4 regions of the Bradyrhizobium sp. URHA0013 genome follow, and region 1 is predicted to be linked to each of the others. Evidence: predicted binding sites of a transcription regulator. Region 1 holds the regulator's gene; each other region holds the start of a gene.
The links. The regulator LexA, encoded in region 1, represses DNA repair genes until DNA is damaged. The targets are predictions, from matches to a motif close to TGTTCNNNNTGTGTTCNG.
Positions count from the first base shown of each region.

Region 2: the regulator LexA is predicted to act here: its motif matches at 2,138-2,155, upstream of N551_RS0123810 (putative DNA modification/repair radical SAM protein).
Region 3: the regulator LexA is predicted to act here: its motif matches at 2,373-2,390, upstream of N551_RS0111160 (single-stranded DNA-binding protein).
Region 4: the regulator LexA is predicted to act here: its motif matches at 2,135-2,152, upstream of N551_RS0103665 (DNA recombination protein RmuC).

Region 1 covers NZ_JADK01000007.1:303,802-307,989, reverse strand. Annotated here, with positions in the region: gene N551_RS0111650 (ComEC/Rec2 family competence protein) at 1-505, shown strand, start outside; gene N551_RS0111645 (hypothetical protein) at 637-1,071, opposite strand; gene lexA (transcriptional repressor LexA) at 1,520-2,221, opposite strand; gene glp (gephyrin-like molybdotransferase Glp) at 2,398-3,609, opposite strand; gene N551_RS0111630 (hypothetical protein) at 3,829-4,020, opposite strand.
Region 2 covers NZ_KI912426.1:690,490-694,677, reverse strand. Annotated here, with positions in the region: gene N551_RS0123820 (DNA polymerase Y family protein) at 1-1,387, opposite strand, end outside; gene N551_RS0123815 (ImuA family protein) at 1,284-2,072, opposite strand; gene N551_RS0123810 (putative DNA modification/repair radical SAM protein) at 2,236-3,471, shown strand; gene N551_RS0123805 (UdgX family uracil-DNA binding protein) at 3,471-4,188, shown strand, end outside.
Region 3 covers NZ_JADK01000007.1:202,232-206,419, reverse strand. Annotated here, with positions in the region: gene uvrA (excinuclease ABC subunit UvrA) at 1-116, opposite strand, end outside; gene N551_RS0111170 (outer membrane protein) at 392-1,081, opposite strand; gene N551_RS0111165 (outer membrane protein) at 1,315-2,097, opposite strand; gene N551_RS0111160 (single-stranded DNA-binding protein) at 2,555-3,052, shown strand; gene gyrA (DNA gyrase subunit A) at 3,424-4,188, shown strand, end outside.
Region 4 covers NZ_JADK01000003.1:724,902-729,089, reverse strand. Annotated here, with positions in the region: gene N551_RS0103675 (MFS transporter) at 1-278, opposite strand, end outside; gene N551_RS0103670 (GIY-YIG nuclease family protein) at 467-769, opposite strand; gene N551_RS0103665 (DNA recombination protein RmuC) at 904-2,103, opposite strand; gene def (peptide deformylase) at 2,275-2,799, shown strand; gene fmt (methionyl-tRNA formyltransferase) at 2,934-3,857, shown strand; gene truA (tRNA pseudouridine(38-40) synthase TruA) at 3,857-4,188, shown strand, end outside.

The DNA.
Region 1 (4,188 bases):
CAGCGTCGCGGTGCGGGGCAGGGACGGATATCTGCACCTGATCAGAACGAGCAAGGACAGCTTTTTGCTCAAGGAATGGCTCGCTGCCGACGCCGATCCGCGCGATGCCGGCAGAGCCTCGCTGGCCGATGGCGTGTCCTGTGACGAATCGGGCTGCGTGACGCCACTGGCCGACGGGAGGTTGGTCGCGCTGGCACTGCGCGTCGACGCTCTCGCGGACGATTGCAGTCGGGCCGCGCTGGTGGTGACGGCACGTCCCGCGCCGCCCGATTGCGCGGCGATGGTGGTCGATCGGCAGCGGCTCGCCAGCCAGAGCGCGCTGGCGCTAATGCAGCGTGGTGACGGCTTTGCGGTTCAGGCGGTGAGGGCGAGAGGCGCGAGCCGCCCCTGGTTGCCAGCCGGCGCAGGCGAGGGTGATTTCGACGGCAGCCTTGCGCCCAAGGCGATCGCGCCCCGCATCAAGGACGCAACGCCGGCGGAGACCGACTTGCAGGCCGACGATTGATCTGACGGTGCGGAGCAATGCAGTGGATTGGTGCATCTGCTCGGATTCACTGGGCGCAAACCGCGCCATCTCGCCGGCCACGGCCGGCGATGGCGATTCAATCTTGACCTCCGACCTCGTAGCCGGCTGCGTCAGCCGATCGGCAGGCGCGTGACGGTCGGCTGCCTGTCGACGATGACCTGCGCCTTGTGCTCGCGCTCCGTCACCGGCTGGGTCACAGGCAGTTGCAGCACGGTCGCGCGCTGGCCTTCGACGAGCTGCGTCACCAGCACATATTTGCCGTCGGGGAATTCGATCGCGTCGTGATGGCGGTCGGGAACGTGCGGATCGATCTTGCCGAACTTGCCCACGCGGGAATTGATGGTGCGCGTCCAGATCCAGCGATTGTCGTAGCGAACGTCGTCGGCGAAGGCGAGCTCCGTTCCCGGCAGCAGGCAGACGGCAACAGACGGATCGGCTGCCGAGGCGAAGCCGCGCGTCGAGGTGCCGCGGAAGCTTGTCGTGACGATCGTCTCGCCGACTTCGGCGGGGCGCGACGCGACGGCATGCAGGCTGTAGTCACACATCGGGTGCTCCTCATGCTGGGATAGCAACCCGCGTCTCTTAATCGAGGCGCAGGCCTCTATCAGAGTTGAAGCATGAACGCTCTGCTTGGTTGTGGGCAAATCTGCGGCTGGTTTCCGCGAGCCGCGATCACATTATCTTTCCCGAATTCAATAGGAACAAAGCGAGTTGCGATGCATTCGGGAGGCGCGTGCGCGAATATCGCCGGCTTGACTGCAACGGTCGAGCTTGATCGCTGGCCGCTGTTTCCTCGAACACTTGCGCCGCGAACCAGTTCCGCTTCGTGGGCGTCGCGAGGAGCCAGCGCCGAAGGACGGGCCAGATAGTCTGTGCAGAACCAGAAAGACTACCCAGCCGGAGCGGACGATGATCCGCTCCAATCCCTGACCGGCGATGCCGATCGGAAGCGCGCGCGGCGCCAAGCACTCCCGGTATCAAGTACTCCCGGTATCAGTACTTCCGGTAAAGCCCGATCAGCTTGCCCTGAATCTTCACCCGGTTGGGCGGCAGGATGCGGACCTCATAGGCCGCGTTGGCGGGCTCGAGCGCGATCGAGGCGCCGCGACGGCGGAAGCGCTTCAGCGTCGCTTCCTCGTCGTCGATCAGCGCCACCACGATGTCGCCGGTATCGGCGCTCTCGTTGCGCTGAATCAGCGCCATGTCGCCGTCAAGGATGCCGGCCTCGACCATGGAATCACCGCGCACTTCGAGCGCGTAATGCTCGCCCGAGCCGAGCATGTCAGGCGGTACGCTGATAGTATGGCTGCGGGTCTGCAACGCCTCGATCGGCGTGCCGGCCGCGATGCGGCCCATCACCGGCACCGCGACGGGACGTTCGCCGTCGTCCGCGGGCAGGCTGGAGCTCGCACGCACCTTGCCGAGATTGCCCTCGATGACGCTCGGCGTGAAGCCGCGGCGGCTGCCGGCGGCTGCCTGGAGCTCCGGCAGCTTGATGACTTCAATCGCACGAGCGCGGTTGGGCAGGCGTCGGATGAAGCCACGCTCCTCGAGCGCCGTGATCAGGCGATGGATGCCCGACTTCGAGCGCAGGTCGAGCGCATCCTTCATCTCGTCGAAGGAGGGCGGTACGCCGCTTTCCTTCAGACGTTCACTGATGAACCGCAGAAGCTCGTATTGTTTGCGCGTTAACATCTCGACCAAAGTCCCCCGGTTGATGTCGTCCGATTCCGAGACGCTGAATTCGGCAATATGCCGCTACATGCTCGAAACAAATCATGAACGGACACTATATGTTCGATACATGTTCCGCAACTGCTTAATTTACCGTGAACAGAGCAAAGTTGGCGGAACGCGCATTGCCGGGGCGCTCAGACAGGGAGCCGCAACACTTCGCAAGCCGTGCCGGCTTCGGCCTTCGGCGCGAACGGTGCGCGCACGAGAAGTACCTGTGCTGCAGCGAGATTCGCAAGCAGCGAAGAGTCCTGATGATTGACGGGAAGAACGACGCGTGTGCCATCGTCACGCTCCTCCAGATGCGCGCGCAGATAGTCCTCGCGCTGGTCGTTGGCGCTGACATCGCGGCCGAGCACGGCGCGCTCACGGCGATGGTGAAGCACTGAACGGCCCGACAGGGCACGAATCAGCGGCACCATGAACAGGAAAGCGCACACGTAGGACGACACGGGATTGCCCGGCAGACCGATCACGCCCATTGCGCCGAGCCGCCCGTGCATCATCGGCTTGCCTGGCCGCATCGCGATCTTCCAGAACGCCATCGCGATGCCTTCGTCCCGCAGTGCCTGCTGGACCAGATCGTGGTCGCCGACCGATGCGCCTCCGGTCGTGATCAGGATGTCGGCGCCGCTCTCACGGGCGCGGCGGATGCCGGCGGTGGTGGCCTCCAGCGTGTCGGCGGCAATACCGAGGTCGATGGTCTCGGCGCCTTCGCTGCGGGCGAGCGCGTGCAGGGCGTAGCCGTTGGAATAGACGATCTGGCCGTGGCCGGGCGTGCTGCCCGGCATCACCAACTCGTCGCCGGTGGCGAGAATCGCGACCTTCGGACGCCCGTAAACGGCAAGGTGCGGATGATTCATCCCGGCGGCGAGCGCGAGGTCGCGCTCGGTGAGACGGCTTCCCTTGCGCAGGAGCACGTCGCCCTCGCGGAAATCGACGCCGGCGGGGCGGATGTGCCGACCGGCGATCGCGGCTTCCTTGATCGTGACACGCTTGCCGGCGGCGACGGTGTCCTCCTGGATCACGACGGCGTCCGCGCCACCGGGAACGACGCCGCCCGTGAAGATCCGCACGGCCTCGCCGGCGCCGACCATCCCCGCGAACGGTCGGCCCGCCGCGACTTCGCCGATGATGGTGAGCTCCGAATCGATCGTCGCGGCATCGGCCGCTCGCACCGCGTAGCCGTCCATCGCCGACATCGCCTGCGGCGGCTGCGTGCGCCGCGCCGCGACGTCACGCGCGAGCACGCGATGGTAGGCCTGGTCGAGGGAGATCATTTCCTCCGGCAGCGGCTCTGCACCCGCCAGCACCGCGGCAAGCGCGTCGGAAACCGGCATCAAGGCCACGGCGAAAACTCCTGCTCGGCACGTTCGGGCGAATGTTCCGCACGTCTTCTAGCCGAGCGCGGGCGCAGAGGCAAAACAGCCGAGCGGGTGCAGTCATCCCACCGCATTGTTCCGGAAGGCAGGATCAAGCGCGTTGCGGCATGATCCGAAGAACGTGCCAGATCGGCAGGACAATGGTCATGGCAAGACGAGAACGACGAGCGCCCCGGCCTGCATCGATCAGCTCCCTGGCTGCCCGTGAGTTACGTCGGGCGCCTTGGGTCCCTGATCCTTGTCGGGCAGCGGATCGGCCTGGGATTTCAGGTCGGCGGCCTTGCTCACAAGCTTGGCGGAAAGATCCGAATCTGAAGTTGTCCTGGCGAATTCAAGAAGAAGAGAGGCCTGCTTGGTGAGGTAGGTTTTGCCCAACACGATGATGCATCCGTCTGTAGAAGTCCCAACGGACTCTAGAGTCCGGAAGACGGTATTCCGTTCCGGGAACTCTGTATAAAAATGCACAAAGTGATCGGGTTCCTAAACTTCTTCAAAATTAGTCGCGTTGGGCCGCATCTCCGGGGGTCTCGCGGCGGCAGATCGTCG
Region 2 (4,188 bases), on a different contig from region 1:
CCGCATGCTGCGCGCGGCGCCAGGTGAATTGATGCGGCGGCCCGTCGGGCACGGTCGCAAACGGCACATTGATCGGCTCAGGCTTGTCGAACAGCCGCAACGGACGCAGCGGCGGCTCAGTCTCGGTGCGCGCGGGCCATTCGGCCTGCATGGCCACGGCGAGATGATGCTGCGCCGGCGCGGCCAGCACCGCACATTCGGGGATATGGGTATCCTCAGGCAGATGCACGACGACGCGCTTTCCGCCGATGCGCGCGGCGATGCGGTCGATCAGCGCGGCAAGCTCGTCATTGTCGTGGACATGGGCGTCGAGATCGCGCTGCTCCTGCACCACGATCTCGGTGCGGCTTGCCGACAGCCGCACCATGTCGAAGCCGAAGCCGGGATCGAGGGGATCGGCGAGTGCATCGAGACGCTCGCGGAACAGCCGGTCGATGACTTTGCTTTGCGTCACGGGACGTCCGGTCTCGACCATAATCGCGCGCACCGCGCCGTCGGTGCGGAAGAAGGCTGCTTCCAGGCGGCGCGCGCCCTTGCCCTGCTTCTCCATCGACGCAATCAGCGTGTCCGCCAGGCGCGACAGCGTCATCGCGATCATGGTGTCGGTCGCGATCGGCTCGGCAAAGCGTTTCTCCACGATGTAGTCGGGCAGCGGCTTTCGCGGGCTGATCGGCGCATCGCCCTGCCCCAGCGCATGCGCGAGCAGCGTGGAGAACCGTGCGCCGAACCGCGCCGTGATTTCACTCGGCGTACGCGCGGCGACATCGCCGACCGTCTTCAGGCCGGCGCGGCGCAGGCCGATGATGATGGCCTCACCCGCACCAAGCGCGGACACCGGAAACCGGCTGATTGCCGCCGCCTCCCCGCCATCGGCGACGATACTACCAGATGCCTGCCGCGTCAGCGTGCGCGCGCAGACCGAGGTGCCGGCGATCGCCGCGCTGACGGCAAAGCCCTGGCGATCGAGGGCACGGACAAGGGTTTGCAACAGCGCAGCCTCGCCGCCGAACAGATGCGCGCAGCCGGTGATGTCGAGGAACAGCCCGTGCGGCGGATCGAGTGCCACCAACGGCGTGAAACGATCGCACCAGTCGGCGATGTCGCCGATCGTCTTGGCATCGGCCACGGCATCGGCGTCGAACACCTTTAAATCAGGACACATCGCCCGGGCATTGGCCAGAGGCTGGCCGATATGCAGACCGAGGCGCTCGGCCGCCTCGTCCAGCGCATGGATCACCAGCGCGTTGCTGTCCTTGGCAACGACGATGCTGGGCGCATTATTTTCATGCAGTCCGACGTTGCCGAAGAACCGCTGGATCCGATCGATGGGCAGGCGCGGCAGCCACAGGCTGAGGATACGCCGACGATTCAGAGAACTGGCACTCATCACATTTCCATTCCATGATCCACCGGCCGCACGGGCCATGACGATTGCGCAGGAGCTCGGCATCGAAGCGCGGCGCCCCCCAAGCACTCCACATCGCGCCCGGCGGCGAATGCGCCGCGCGCAGCATCCATCTGGTCTCGGCGGTTGAGGGTAAAGGTTGCGCGGCCATCCGCAGCAACAGGCCGGTGACACCGGAAGATTGCGCAGCCAGCGTCAGCTTGCGGCTCGCCACCAGATCGAACTGCCTCGTCTCGCCCCAGAGCTCGAGCACGACGGCACCCAGCGCGTCGCAGGCGAGCGCATCGGCCGACGTGCGCAACGCACTCTCCACATCGGCGGCGCGCACCATCACCATGCGGCGCGGATCGAGACCGATCTCGGTGAGCCCGCTCATCGACAGCGCACCGGTTTCAATTTCTGAAAAATCCTGCCGCACCCACAGCAGCGGCTTGCGCGCCGTCACGCGCCCCGCAAGTCCGGTGACAAAGCCCGTCGCGGCCGCGCCCTGACGTCCCTCGCAAAATACCTCGTGGATTGCCGCGCGCGCGAGCCCGCCCTTTAGCGCGTTGTCGGCCTCGCGATGGCCGAGCGCGACACGGTCGCGATGATGCACGACCTCCGCCGTCTCGATGCGCTCGATCTGGCCGCGCAAGGCTGCAAGCGCGCTGATGCGTGCGCCGCTCATGGTCGCCGCTCCTTGAAGGGGTGATTGCCGTGGCTCTCAAAAAGAGAACCAACGGCTGGCTCATTTGTTCATGGTATGTTCTAATATAAAGCTAACGGCGCCTGGAGAGTCAATCGAATTGGCACTCTTCGGGATTCATGAGCTGAATCAAAGGGATTCCAATATGGACGTGCAACGCAAGCTGGAAATCCTGGCGGACGCCGCCAAGTACGACGCGTCCTGCGCCTCCAGCGGCACCGAGAGGCGGGATTCCAGCGACGGCAAGGGCATGGGATCGACCGCGCCCGGCATGGGCATTTGCCATTCCTACGCGCCGGACGGCCGCTGCATCTCGCTGCTCAAGGTGCTGCTGACCAACGCCTGCAATTACGACTGCCTCTATTGCGTCAACCGCGCCTCCTCCAACGTGCCGCGTGCCCGCTTCACCATCGACGAAGTCGTCAAGCTGACGCTCGACTTCTACCGGCGCAATTACATCGAAGGACTGTTTCTCTCCTCCGGCATCATCCGCAACCCCGACTACACCATGGAGCAGGTGGTGAGTGTCGCGCGCAAACTGCGCGAGGAGCATCACTTCCGCGGCTACATCCATCTCAAGACGATCCCGGAGACCGACGATGCATTGATCTCCGAGGCCGGCAAATATGCCGACCGTCTCTCCATCAACATCGAGATGCCGCAGGAGACGAGCCTGCAGCAATTCGCGCCCGAGAAGGACGTGCGCGCGATCCGCCGCACCATGGGCCGGCTGCGGCTGAAGCTGGACGAGGCCGAGGAAAGCCGCAACGCGAACACGAAAGCCAAGCCGCAGCGCTTCGCGCCGGCCGGCCAAAGCACGCAGATGATCGTCGGCGCCGACGCGGCCTCCGACCACACCATCCTCCACACCAGCGCCAATCTCTACGGTTCATACAGGCTGAGGCGCGTCTATTATTCCGCGTTCAGCCCGATCCCCGATGCCAGCCGCGCGCTGCCTCTGCGCGCGCCGCCCTTGCTGCGCGAGCACCGACTCTACCAGGCCGACTGGCTGATGCGGTTCTACGGTTTTGACGTCGGCGAGATCGTCGACGACAGTGCGATGCTGCCGCTCGACATCGATCCAAAACTCGCCTGGGCATTACGCCACCGCGACCGCTTCCCGCTCGACGTCAACCGCGCCAGCCGCGAGGAGTTGTTGCGCGTGCCGGGCTTCGGCACCAAGGCGGTCGAGCGCATCATCGCGGCGCGCCGCACGACCACCATCCGCGTCGCCGACCTCGCGCGGCTGCATGTGCCCCGCAACAAGGCGCTGCCGTTCATCGTCCTCAGCGACCACCGTCCCGCGCCGCACCGCCTCGACGAGGCACGGCTGATCGAACGGTTCAAGCCGAAGGCCACACAACTGGGATTTGGCTTCTGATGCAATATATCACCCTCGAGAACGAAACCGATTTCGACGGCTGGCGCAAAGCCGCGCGTAGCCTCGTGCTTCACCAAATGAAACCGGCCGATGTCATATGGGCCGTGCAGGGCGGCGAAGCGGAGCTGTTCGCGACGCCGTCGTCGTCTCCGCTGCCGGCGGCTGGCGACGGCACCTTCAACGTGCCTGCAAAATTCGTCGAGCTCGCCAAGGCCGCGATCCTCCATCGCGATCCCGAGCGTTTCGCGATCCTCTATCGCCTGCTGTTTCGGCTGAAGGACAACCACGATCTCATCGAGGTCGCGACCGATCCCGATGTCGCGCAAGTCACGGCCATGGCAAAGGCGGTCTATCGCGACGAGCACAAGATGCACGCCTTCGTGCGCTTCCGCGAGATCGGCAGGGAACGCGAAGCACACTATGTCGCCTGGTTCGAGCCGGAGCATCATATCGTCGAGCTCACCGCGCCGTTCTTCGCCCGGCGCTTTGCCGACATGCCCTGGTCGATCCTGACGCCGGATTTGTGCGCACATTGGGATGGCCACGCGCTCTCGTTCACATCAGGCGTCAGCAAGAGCGAGGCGCCGAGCGAAGACCGGCTGGAGGAAACCTGGCGGCGCTACTATGCCAGCATCTTCAATCCGGCCCGCCTGAAAGTGAAGGCGATGCAGGCCGAGATGCCGAAGAAATATTGGAGGAACCTGCCCGAGGCTTCGA
Region 3 (4,188 bases), 100 kb from region 1:
GGAATCTCGACGTCGACGTTCTTGAGGTTGTGCTCGCGCGCGCCACGGATCGTTATTGCGCGCAGGTTTGATCCCGCGTTCTGTTGTTGGCGCTTCGCCTTGATCACTTCATCCATCCTGGTGGTCCTCAGGGAATCCAAAAGCGCGCGATCGCGCCAACTGAATAGGCGCGCTTCGCCCGGAACCGGGATCGGCGCCGATGGGTATGTGAGCGAACGTAGGAAGAACGGGGACGGATTTCCAGTGGCGTCTGCGAATCGTCAACCGATTGTTGGCACGCTGGCGGCATCTGGCAGGAGCAGGGCGGTGGAACTGCGCAGTAACGTGCCCGGCAAACAAAAAGGCCGGCGCGAGGCCGGCCTTTCGTAACACGATGGCGTCGATAGGAAGATCAGTACTTCGCGACGATCGGGCCCCCGAAGTGATAGTTCACGCCGACCTGCACGGTGTGAAACTCGAGCGTGCCGGTGGGCAGGGCGCCCGAGAAGTAGGTCTCGCCGCCGAGGCTGCGAAAGAGGTACTCGCCCTTGACCGACCACTGCGGAGCGAAGAACGCTTCGACGCCCGCACCGACGGTCCAGCCGGAGTGCCACTTGCTGTCGGAAACGGTCACGCCGAGCGCGCTGATGCTGAGCTTGTTGTCGATCCAGGCGTAACCACCGGTGCCGTAGAACAGGACGTTGTTGACGGCGTAGCCGATGCGGCCGCGCACGGTGCCCATCGCATCGGTCTTCGAACTGAGGGTGGTGCTGACGAGGCCGAAGCCGGGGACGGCAACGGGGCCGGTGACCGACGCGCTGACGTCAGCCCAGGCACCATCGGCCTCGATGCCGAACACGACATTGCCGGTCTGCCAGTTGTAGCCGGCCGTACCGCCGACGAAGCCGCCCTTCATCTTCGGGTCGGTCGAGGAATTTTCCCAGGCGCCGCCACCGACAACACCGAGGTAGAAGCCGGTCCAGTTGTAGACCGAAGCCATGGCCACCGGGGCCTTGGTGTAGGGACGCGCCGCCAGATCAGCGGCCGAGGCCGGGGCAGCGAGAGCGAACAAACAGGCCGAAGCCAACAAAACCTTTTTCATTTTCAACTAATCCCAGTCCCAGTTTCTGATTGTGCCTTCCAAGATAGGGAAGGGCATCGGACTCACTTGCCCAACTGAGGCCGTACTTACACCATTGAAGCCGCAAGTTGTGTCACTGGAAAGCCACAGCGGCCTGAAAATGGTGCAATTACTGACCTTTGGTTCCCCAACGGGAACAGCAATGAATAAAGGCCGGCGCGAGGCCGGCCTTGCTTTGATGGATGTCAGTTCGATCAGTACCTCGCGATCACCGGACCGCCCCAGCGATAGTTCAGGCGGACGAGGCCCATGTCGACGTCCTGCCGAATCCGGTCGCTGCCGAAGACCCCACCCGGGGGCGTTGTGAAGCCGATCGTGCGATCGCCAAGGAAAATGTGGTCGTACTCAAAGCCCAACGACCAGTTCGGGGCGAAGCCGAACTCCAGACCGGCCCCGACCGTACCACCCCAGCGAGTCTCCCGCGCCGAAGCCAGCAGCGCGCCCGCGCCGGGCGTACCTGTAGCAGCGTAGATGTCGTACTTGTCGCCGACGACGGCGGCGCCGCCCTTCACGTAGAACAGCACGTTGTTCCAGGCGTAACCGACCTGACCGGTGATGAGGCCGAAAGCGTCGATGCGGGAACGGTTGCGATCACCCGTCACCAAAGCGGTACCCGGGAAGAGGGTGCTCACATTGTCGCCCCGGAAGTCGGCCCAGTTGCCTTGGCCTTCGAGACCGAACACCCAATTGGCGGACTGCCAGCGATAGCCGATCTGGCCACCGACGGTGCCCCCCGTCGCATTGTGACAGCCTTCGCCGACCAAAACGCCGGTCGCGGGCGTGACGAAGTCCCAGCACGTGTGGCTTGAGCCACCGCCGCCGTTGATGCCGATATAGAAGCCGCTCCAATCGTAGATGGTGGCAATCGCCGGCGCGGGGGCCTTGGTGTAGGGACGCGGGGCCATATCCGCCGCGATCGCGGGAGCCGACAGGCCCATCGCCACTGCACCGATTGCACCAACAAGAAGCTTATTCATTGCCAGTCTCCCCAGGTTCGTCCGCTTCTTTCTTCCCCGAAGCGGCTGATCAGGCGCGAGGGCCCATATGAACTAAGTCCGAGGAAACCGTAGCTCTACGGGGCGGCAAAGTCCGTCTCCGAAATGCAACAAGAACGGGGCACTGCGAGTACCCATAACACACTGAATGTTAAGTTCTTTCTCTCGTTTTCAGGAACCTACAAAGGTTCCAACCGCTGCGCGCATTCCCGCACTACATTGGCCGATCGACGCCACATCGATGCGGTGGTTTCGCCAAGAACAAATCTGGAACGAACAGTAGGTCGATGCTATATGTGGGGATAACCGGAGGGGTGACGGACTGATCGTCGTCCGCAAGCGTTCGGCGAGCGTATAGGGTCGCCTCAACGGGCACGGCGGAACGCGCGGAGCGGACCGGCCTTCTTGAATTCAGTGGCATTCGGAGCGGAGAGCGGAGATGGCGGGAAGCGTCAACAAGGTCATTCTGGTTGGAAATCTCGGCAAGGATCCTGAAATCCGCCGCACCCAGGACGGGCGGCCGATCGCCAACCTGAGCGTCGCCACCTCGGAGACGTGGCGCGACAAGGCCACCGGCGAGCGCAAGGAAAAGACCGAGTGGCACCGCGTCGTGATCTTCAATGAAGGGCTCTGCAAGGTCGCCGAACAGTATCTGAAGAAGGGCGCCAAGATTTACGTCGAGGGTGCGCTCCAGACCCGCAAATGGACCGACCAGAGCGGCGTCGAGAAGTACTCGACCGAAGTCGTGCTGCAGGGCTTCAACTCGACCCTGACGATGCTGGACGGTCGTAGCGGCGGTGGGGGAGGCGGCAGCTTCGGCGACGAGCCGGGCGGCGATTTCGGCTCCTCCGGTCCGGTCAGCAGCGCACCGCGCCGTCCCGTTGCCGCTGGCGGCGGTGGCCGCAACAGCGACATGGACGACGATATCCCGTTCTGAGCGATCCCGCTCTGAGAACGCGGAGTCTCAATGCGACGCGCCGGCCGGATGGGCGGCGCTTCTCATCTCGTGTCAGAAAATCCCACTAATCGGCAGGACGGGCTCGGGATTTCCGGGCCCGCTTCATGTTTCGGGTGAGCTCGGATTGCGGCTTGGCAAGCGCGCTGACGGGGCAAGCTCGCCGCGCGATTTTCGACGCGTGATCGGCGATTTTGCAAGGTCGATACGGGGGCTGTCCAAGACACCGATCGCAAGGGCTTAAGTTGTTGGAAAAATAGGCGGAAAAAGCGCTTCCCAGATCGCCGCGAGGGTGGTTATCAGAGGCTCGATGCGCTATATGATTCCCAGATAAAACCTCACCGGATTTCCCCTTGGCTGACGACGACGACAAGCCCGGCGACCAGCCGGCGCAACCCTCGGATATTCGCCCCGTCTCCATCTTCGAGGAGATGAAGAAGTCCTATCTCGACTACGCCATGAGCGTGATCGTGGCGCGGGCGCTGCCTGACGCCCGCGACGGTCTGAAGCCGGTGCATCGCCGCATCCTGTACTCGATGAACGAGCAGGGGCACACGCCGGACAAGAAGTACGTCAAGTCCGCCCGCGTGGTCGGTGACGTCATCGGTAAATATCATCCGCATGGCGACCAGTCGATCTACGACGCCATGGTCCGGATGGCGCAGGACTTCTCCATGCGCGTGCCGCTGATCGACGGCCAAGGCAATTTCGGATCGGTCGACGGCGATCCCCCGGCTGCCTATCGTTATACCGAAGCCCGATTGACGAAGGTGGCGCTGGCTCTGCTGGCCGACATCGACAAGGACACGGTCGACTTCCAGCCGAACTACGACAACAACGAGACCGAACCGTCGGTCTTGCCGGCCAAGTTCCCCAACCTGCTCGTCAATGGCGCCGGCGGCATCGCGGTCGGCATGGCGACCAACATCCCGCCGCACAATCTGGGCGAGGTCATCGACGCCTGCGTCGCGCTGATCGACAACCCTGCGCTCACCATCGACGAGCTCATCAACATCGTGCCGGGACCGGATTTCCCGACCGGCGGCGTCATCCTCGGACGGCAAGGCATCCGCGCCGCCTATCACCTCGGCCGCGGCTCGGTCATGATGCGCGGCAAG
Region 4 (4,188 bases), on a different contig from region 1:
AGCGGCACATGCATCGCATCCACCAGCGGCGCCCACAGGAATTTCAGCGTGTAGGGCGTGCCGACCAGCGCAAACAGCCCGATGGTCTTGAGATCGACGCCGGATTCCCGCATCCACACCAGCAGCGTCGAGCCCGACAGCGCCAACGGCAGCCCGGACGAGAAGCCGAGGAACAGCACGATCAGCACCCGCGGCTGCAGGTAAACGGCAAGGCTGTCACGCCAGGAGGTGGGGGCCGTGCCGGGGCCGGCAGGCGAGGTCGCGTCGGGTGCGGTCATGGGGTGGTGTTAGCAGATTCTGGCGGCCACAAGTGAGGTGTCGCTCCTGCCGGCCAAAGAGGAGGTGTCGTCGCCCCCTCCGCTGTCATCGTCCGCGAAGGCGGACGATCCAGTACCCACCAGCATTTCGGTTCAATCGCGGCCGCCGCGGCGTACTGGATGCCCCGCCTTCGCGGGGCATGACGGACTCATGGTGGGCCGGCTATCCCGGGATAAAGGTCGTCCGAATTCGGATTGCTCTTCTCAATCAATCGAACCTTCCAGGCCCTGTTCCACTTTTTCAGCCGCTTCTCCCTTTTGATAGCATTCTCGGGATCGTCGAACTGCTCGAAATAGACGAGCCTTGCGACATCGTACTTCTCCGTAAAGCTCTCGATGACCTTGGACTTATGTTCCGCCACGCGACGAATGAGATCATTGGTCACGCCGATGTACAGCGTTCCGCCGATTTTGCTGGCGAGGATGTAAACGTAGTAGTGGCGTGTGCCCAACTGCTACCTCTCCCTCCGCTGTCATCGTCCGCGAAGGCGGACGATCCAGTAATCACCAGCGTCCCGGTTCAATCATGACTGCCGCGGCGTACTGGATGCCCCGCGTTCGCGGGGCATGACAGTGTGCCACAATCTCACTCCCCCGCCTGGAGCTTCCGCGGGAACAGCTCGGCAGCGCCGGTCGCTACGAGATGCGGCGCTTCCGGCGCATCGCTCTTGCTGAAATCGAGCTCCTCGATGCGCCCGGCGCGTTTCTCGATCTTGTCGGCGGAGATCAGCACCTGCCGCACGTCCTCGTTCGCGTCGGCAAAATGCTTCTGGAGCTTCAGCACGCGATCGCGCAGGCGGCCGAGGTCGTCGCCGAGCTTGATCACCTCGGTGCGGATCTGGTCGGCGGCGTCGCGCATGCGCGCGTCCTTCATGATCTGCTGCATCACCTGGATCGCCAGCATCAAAAGCGACGGCGACACCAGCACGACACGGGCGCGATACGCCTTCTGGATGACGTCGTCGAAACCGTCGTGGATCTCGGCGTAGACCGATTCCGACGGCACGAACATCAGCGCCATGTCCTGGGTCTCGCCGGCGACGAGATATTTCTCGGCGATGTCGCTGACATGCTTCATGACGTCGCCGCGCAGCCGCTGCGTGGCGATGCGCTTCTCCTCGTCGGTGCGCGCGTCATGCAGCGCGGTCATCGCTTCCAGCGGAAACTTCGCGTCGATGCAGAGTGGCCGCTGGTCGGGCAGGAACACGACGCAGTCCGGACGCTTGCCGGTCGAGAGCGTGAACTGGAACTCGTAGGCGCCCTTCGGCAGACCATCATGGACGATCGCTTCCATCCGCGCCTGACCGAAGGCGCCGCGCGACTGCTTGTTGGCGAGCACATCGCGCAGGGTCGTCACCTGCGTGGTGAGGTCGGTGAGGTTCTTGTGCGCGCTGTCGATGATGCCGAGCCGCTCGTGCAGCGCGCGCAGGCTCTCCATGGTGTTGCGGGTGGTGTGCTCCATGGACTGGCCGACGCGGTGGGTCACCGAATCCAGCCGCTCGTTGACCGCGCGTGCCATGTCGGCCTGGCGGCCGGCCAGCGTCTGGGTCATGGCGTCGACCCGCCCCGAAGCCTCGCTCTGGGCATGCAGCATCTGGCTGATGCGCTCCTCGAGTTCGTCGGCGCGGATGGCGTTGGCCATCGCGAGTTCCGCCCCGCGCCGCCCGGAGCGCGCGATCACGACGGCGATCACCACCATCAGGATGAGGACCAGGGCACCGAAGCCGATCAGCGCGTCCACGGTGCGCACCGGCCAGTCGCCGAGCATGAAAATGATCTCGTTCATGCCCCTGCTTCTAGCCGATTCGCTCGGCGGCACGAACGAATAGCGAACATTTAGTGTAAATGCCCCGTTAATTTTTATGGTTAACGAAACCCGAAGTTTTATGGTTAGCGGAGGGTTAACGGGGTTCCCGGCCGCATTGACCGCATCGAACGCGCGGCTTAAATCGCGGCCATGGCCCTCAGAGAAATCATCATCCTGCCCGACAAGCAGCTGCGTCTGGTCTCCAAGCCGATCGAGAAGGTCACGCCGGAGATACGAAAGCTTGCCGACGACATGTTCGAGACCATGTACGACGCGCCCGGCATCGGGCTCGCGGCGATTCAGATCGCGCGGCCGTTGCGGCTGATCACCATGGACCTCGCCAAGCCCGACCAGGACGGCGAGACCAAGCCCGAGCCGCGCGTCTTCATCAATCCGGAAATCATCGCCTCCTCGGAGGACCTGTCGGTCTACGAGGAAGGCTGCCTCTCGATCCCCGAATATTACGAGGAGGTCGAGCGTCCCGCGAAGGTGCGGGTGCGCTACACCGATCTCGACGGCAAGGTGCACGAGGAGGACGCCGAAGGCCTCTACGCCACCTGCATCCAGCACGAGATCGACCATCTCAACGGCGTGCTGTTTGTCGACTATCTGTCAAAACTCAAGCGCGACCGCGTGCTGAAGAAGTTCGAGAAAGCCGCCAAGCGCGCGGAGTGAGCCGGGTTCTCTCTCGTCGTCATGGCCGGGCTTGACCCGGCCATCCACGCCTTGCTTGCTTTGTCGCCAAGACCGTGGATGCCCGGGACAAGCCCGGGCATGACGGAGAAACAAGCCTTACCGAGCGCCGCCACATGCCCCTCCGCCTGATCTTCATGGGCACGCCCGATTTCTCCGTGCCGACGCTGCTCGAGCTCGTCGCGCACGGCCACGAGATCGCGGCCGTGTATACGCGCGCGCCCAAGCCCGGCGGCCGGCGCGGCCTGCAATTGCAGCCGACCCCGGTGGAAGAGGCCGCGCGAAAGCTTGGCGTGCCCGTGCTGACGCCGAAGACGTTGAAAACGCCGGAGGCGCTGGAAGAATTCCGCGCCTTCGACGCCGATGCCGCCGTCGTCGTCGCCTATGGCATGATCCTGCCGCAGGCGATCCTCGATGCGCCAAAGCTCGGCTGCTACAATCTGCACGCCTCGCTGCTGCCACGCTGGCGCGGTGCGGCTCCCATCAACCGCGCGATCATGGCCAGCGATGCCGAGAGCGGCGTGATGGTGATGAAGATGGATGTCGGCCTGGACACCGGTGACGTCGCCATGGCCGAGCGTCTCGCGATCACGGACAATATGACGGCGCTCGATCTGCACGATCGTCTGTCCCGGCTCGGTGCCGACCTGATGGTGCGCGCCATGGCCGCGCTCGACCGCGGCGGGCTCCAGCTCAAAAAGCAGAGCGAGGACGGCGTCACCTATGCCGCCAAGATCGACAAAGCCGAAGCGCGGATCGACTGGACCAGGCCCGCGCGGGAGGTGCTGCGTCATATCCACGGACTGTCGCCGTTTCCCGGCGCCTGGGCCGAGCTTGAGAATGCGCGGGTCAAGATCCTGCGTTGCGAGCTGGCGAAAGGCGCGGGCGCACCCGGCGAGGTGCTCGACGATCACCTCACCATCGCCTGCGGCGAGGGCGCAATCCGCCTGATCGAGCTCCAGCGCGAAGGCAAGGCGCGCATGCAGGCCGCGGATTTCCTGCGCGGCGTGCCGTTGAAGCCGCCGATGCGGCTGGCCTGATGCCCCGCTACAAGCTCATCATCGAATATGACGGCGCACCGTTCTTCGGCTGGCAGGTGCAGGAGACGCTGCCCTCGGTGCAAGGCGCGCTGGAAGCGGCGGTGAAGGCGATGACCGGCGCGGATGCGCGCGTGCACGGCGCCGGGCGCACCGATGCCGGCGTGCATGCGCGTGGCCAGGTCGCGCATGTCGATATCGACAAGCAGTTTCCGCCGGGCCGTTTTCGCGACGGCTTGAATGCGCATTTGCGCCCGCATCCGATCGCTGTGCTCGAGGCGGACATCGTGCCTGATAGTTTCGAAGCGCGCTTCTCGGCCGTGAAGCGCCACTA